DNA from 2 places in the Tsukamurella pseudospumae genome. Region 1 is predicted to be linked to the other one. Evidence: predicted binding sites of a transcription regulator. Region 1 holds the regulator's gene; the other holds the start of a gene.

Region 1 (2,393 bases):
CACGGCCGTGCCCCGCGATCTCGACATCGAGAATACTCGGCGCGGCAACGGCACCACATTGTCGAGGTGCGCCACGCGCCCGCCCTGCCGGGAATCCACTATCGCCATCCGAGTGGTCATCCGCTTCTCCTTCGCTCGTGCTGTGCCGTCAGTACCGCGGGGTGACCAGCGTCTGCCCTGCGTGGACCCGCCCGTCGCGGAGCCCGTTGATCTCCTCGATCTCCGCGATCACCGAGGCCGGCGCATGATCGGGCGCGATCTCACGGGCGATCTGCTCGAGGCTCTGGCCCGTACGCACCGTGACGATCGACGTGAGCGCGGGCTGCGCGGCGCCGGCCGGGGCGGGATCCGCCTGCTGCGCGCCGCCGAACAGGACCAGCAGGCCCACGAACGTGCCGACCGCGAACAGCAGGCACACGGCCAGGGACGGGCCCGGGGTGCGCCGGGCGCAGCCGTCCACCCGCGAGACACCGCGACGCGTCCGACCGACCGAACGCACGCGCGGGCGTTCGACGGTGCGCCGCGCCGCGCCGCGCGCTCCGGTCACGCGGACCGCGCCGGGCACCGTTCGAACAGCGCCCTCGGACACCTCGTTCGACGAGGTGATCGATCGGTCCGCCACCTCCTGCGAACGACTCCGGGCGAGCCGCGGCGACACGCCGCGGGCCCGGGTGGCGCCGCGCCGATCCGCGGCCGCCGAGCCGTGCCGCGCCAGTGCCTGCGCCTCGGCAGCGGGCTCCTGTGCTGCGGTGATGACATCCCGATCGATGATCGCGGTCATGATCTCTCCCTACGTCGGTAGCGGGTCCTTCTCGCTCACCTACAGGTCTATCGGAGGGGACTGACAAGTTTTTCCATCCAGCCCCACCAGTCACACCGGAGTGCGTGCAGGTGTTCGAAAGAACTTCTGTTCGATTTCTACCACACCCTCGAGCGGAGCGGAAGACACGCGGGCAAATTTCTCGAACAGATGTTTGTCATGACCCAGCGGCTCGACTACAGTGGGTTGCAGAACCGAACGGGCGTGAGGAGCGGCACATGGCAGAGGAACGACAGGTCCAGCATCGGGACAAGCGCTTCCGCGACGCGCAGGGCAATGTCTCGGAGGATCACCTCACGCGCCGGCAGAAGCAGGTGCTCGAGGTCATTCGGCGCTCCGTGCGCGATCGCGGCTACCCGCCCAGCATCCGCGAGATCGGAGACGAGGTGGGTCTGACCTCCACCTCGTCGGTCGCGCATCAGCTGCGCACTCTCGAGCGCCTGGGCTTCCTGCACCGCGATCCCAACCGCCCGCGCGCAGTGAACGTGCAGGGCGCCGAGGAGCGCACGGCGCAGGTCATCCAGAAGGTCATGGAGGACGAGGACAGGATGCCGGAGCCGGCGTTCGTGCCGGTGCTCGGCCGGATCGCCGCGGGCGGCCCCATCCTCGCGGAGGAGGCGGTGGAGGAGATCTTCCCGCTGCCGCGTGAGTTGGTGGGCGAGGGCTCGCTGTTCCTTCTCAAAGTGGTCGGCGAGTCGATGACCGACGCGGCGATCTGCGATGGGGACTGGGTGGTCGTCCGGCAGCAGTCCGTCGCCGAGAACGGCGACATCGTGGCCGCGATGCTCGACGGCGAGGCCACGGTGAAGACCTTCCGCCGCACGGGTCGCGACGTATGGCTGATGCCGCACAACCCGGCGTTCGACCCGATCCACGGGAACGACGCGGTGATCCTCGGCAAGGTCGTCACGGTCATGCGGCGGATCTGAGCGTTCCCGTTTCCGGCAGCGCCGGCTCGTCGACCTCCCGGTCGAGAGCCGGCGTTCGTCGTCCTCCGAGGGAGGCGATCGCGCACGCCGCGCCGCCCAGTGCCAGCCCCACGACCACGCCGGGATGCACCGGCTCGCCCAGCATCACGAAGGCGAAAAACGCGGAGACCGAGGGGATCACGGCGAACAGCATCGCGGCGCCGCTCGCGCCCGCGATGCCGATCACCCGCAGGTACAACGTGGTGGCAGTCATGGAGCTGAGCAGCACCATCAGCACGAGCACCACCGCGCCCTGCACCGGGTGGAGCACCGACGCGTCGAAGAGCAGCGTCAATGCGCCCGCCGGCACCGCCGCGACGAGCATGCCGACCGCGTTCCCCGCGACCGGATCGACGTCCCCGCAGAACCGCTGCTGGTAGACGCCGCCGAGCGCGATGCCAGCCAGTCCGAGCAGGGTGAAGCCGATGCCCGCCCCGGCATGGGCCAGCGCGGGCACCGTCGACCAGCACGCCGTCACGACCGCCGCCAGTCCGAGCACTGCGGCCAGTGCCCTGCGCACCGTCAGGTGCTCCCCGAGGACGAGACGGGCCACCACGGCCGTCACCGCGGGATTGACGCCGATGATCAGCGCCGCGACCCCGGCG
Region 2 (2,393 bases), on a different contig from region 1:
GCCGCTGCCGCCGACGGCGCGGCCGGGCGGAAGCGTGTGCATGAGGGCGGCGAAGCCGACCATCGGGGCCGTGCCCGGCTCGCTCATCGCCGGTCCGGACTGCGCGCCGAACCAGGCGAGCGCCGCCTTGAGCCGCTCGTCGTCGAAGTACTCGTCCAGCAGCTGGTCGCCGGAGGCGAGGTAGGTGCGGGACATCTGGGTGATGCTCGTGCGGCCCTTGGTGGGCCAGAAGGCGCGGCCGAGCCGCGGCGCGGTGGGGGACGCCCCGAACGCGGCCATGGTCGCCCTCGCGCGCGGCGTCCAGTCCACGACGAACCGACGGTACGCCGCCGCCTCCCGCGCCCCGCACGCCGCGGCGATGGACTCCGCGGTCGCGTCGAGATCCCGGCGGAAGACGATCGCCGGCGCGGTGGAACCGGGTGGCGTGGGCGCGAACGCCCACGGGTCGCAGTCGAGGTAGCGCAGGCCGTGTGCCGCGAGATCGAGCTCCTCGGCGATCCCGGTGTGCCGGAACATCAGGTGCGCCGACGAGCCGCGATCCACGCGGTGGCCCGGGAACCGCTCGACGGTGCTGACCGCGCCGCCCGGCACCGTGTCGGCCTCGAAGACCGTGACGGAGCGGCCCTGCGCCGCCAGGTACGCGGCGCCGACCAGCGCGTTGTGGCCGGAGCCGACGACCGCGACGTCGACCTGGGCGGTCATCGTGCGGGTGCGGTGAAGGGCGGGGGAGCGACGAAGGGCAGATCGTGGCCGAGGACCGCGAACGGGCGCGGGTCGCCGGAGAATCGGAAGTCCCGCAGCACGTCGTAGAAGCCGGTGCGGCGGTAGAGCTTCCAGGCCCGGTTCTGCTCGGCGGCGACCTCCGGCGTGGAGAGCAGGACCCGCGGCTCAGGGCGGCCCGTGAGGAGCGCGGTGAGCAGCGCGTTGCCGATCCCGTGGCCCTGAGCCGCCGGATGCACGTGCAGCTCGGTCAGCTCGAAGTAGTCGCCGGCCACGGCCTCGATCCCGGCGGGGGGCAGGCCGCGCTGGCGCAGGCCCACGCGGAGCTGGCGGTTCCACCACTGGTCACCCGCGCCGCTGTAGCCGTAGGCGATGCCGACGAGATGGTCGACGGGGCGCCCGTCGGCCGTGGGGAGCGCCTGGACGGCGCCGAACGCGGCGTACCCGGGGCGGTTCAGGTGTTCGCGCCACATCGGCAGACGGTGCGCCTCCGTTCCCGCCGGGTAGTCCATGGCCGCCACGTAGATCTGCAGGGCCGCGGGCAGCCACAACGTGGCGTCGTGGGGGGAGAGAGCGTGGATCCGTGGGGCCTGCGGGATCACTGCGCTCACGGATCGACCTTTCCCTTGACGTGTCGGACACTCACGCTATATTAGAAGTGATCGAATGATTGTTCGATCACGGACCATCGGATTGGCGCGCATGTTCTGGCGCCGGGGCGGGTACGTCGGTCCCGGTCCATCCGGCGGGGCTGGCGCGGAACGAGGGAAGCGTTACGTGTCAGTCCCGTCCGGTACAACACAGAGGTAGCAGCGAAAAGGTTCACGGAGCAGGAGGAAGGTCATGGTCGAATCGAAAGCGCGGATCGATCACGTCGGGTCCCGCCGGCGCGTCGGGGAGTCGGGCGCGGCCCGGATCCTGGACCGTGCGGACCAGTTCCTCGCCCGCGCCGGCGGCTCGCCGGCGCCCGCCGATCAGTACCGCGAGATCTACCACGCCGCGTTGCGCGGCGCGGCCGCTCTCCTGGCGGAGCGGGAGACGGGCGTGCGCCGCCCCACGCGCAACGCGTGGCTGCGGCTCGCGAAGGCCGCTCCGGGGTACGCGGAATGGGTCGCCTACTTCACCTCGGTGTCCGGTGTGGTCGCCGCGCTGGAGACCACGGCGCGCACCGTCAGTGCCGAGGAGGTGGCCGTGCTGCACGGCCGCGTGCAGAGCTTCCTGAATTCCGTCGAGTCGGACCTGAGTCGCGCCGCATAAATCTCACAGTGGGCGCTAATTGTTCGGTGGATGGTGGTCGTGTGCTCGCAAGCCTCGTATCATGGAGCCAGGAGTTGGACCCCATGAGTGCTGAAGGAGGGGAACGTGCCACTCTCCGAGCACGAACAGCGCATGCTCGACCAGATCGAGAGCGCGCTCTATGCCGAGGACCCGAAGTTCGCGTCGAACGTACGCGGCGGCCGGTTCGGCGGCGCTTCGGGCAAGCGTCGCGTGTTCGCCGCGATCGGTTTCGCGGTCGGACTGATGCTGCTCATCGCAGGAATGTTGCTGCCCAAGGTCGAGTACACCGTGATCGTCGGCCTCATCGGCTTCCTGCTGATGTTCGGCTCCGTGATCTACGCCCTGTGGTCGGGGCCGTCCACCAAGGGGCCGCGCGGCACCGTCGGTGAGGACGG

Evidence for each region. The regulator LexA, encoded in region 1, represses DNA repair genes until DNA is damaged. The targets are predictions, from matches to a motif close to CGAACANNTGTTCG.
Region 2: the regulator LexA is predicted to act here: its motif matches at 1,384-1,397, upstream of AXK60_RS01355 (SAV_6107 family HEPN domain-containing protein).

Annotation. Positions count from the first base shown of each region.
Region 1 is NZ_LSRF01000056.1:516,329-518,721, forward strand. It holds gene AXK60_RS25925 (LysM peptidoglycan-binding domain-containing protein) at 149-781, opposite strand; gene lexA (transcriptional repressor LexA) at 1,039-1,749, shown strand; gene AXK60_RS16925 (DMT family transporter) at 1,733-2,393, opposite strand, start outside.
Region 2 is NZ_LSRF01000001.1:302,930-305,322, reverse strand. It holds gene AXK60_RS01365 (phytoene desaturase family protein) at 1-702, opposite strand, end outside; gene AXK60_RS01360 (GNAT family N-acetyltransferase) at 699-1,331, opposite strand; gene AXK60_RS01355 (SAV_6107 family HEPN domain-containing protein) at 1,564-1,977, shown strand; gene AXK60_RS01350 (DUF3040 domain-containing protein) at 2,083-2,393, shown strand, end outside.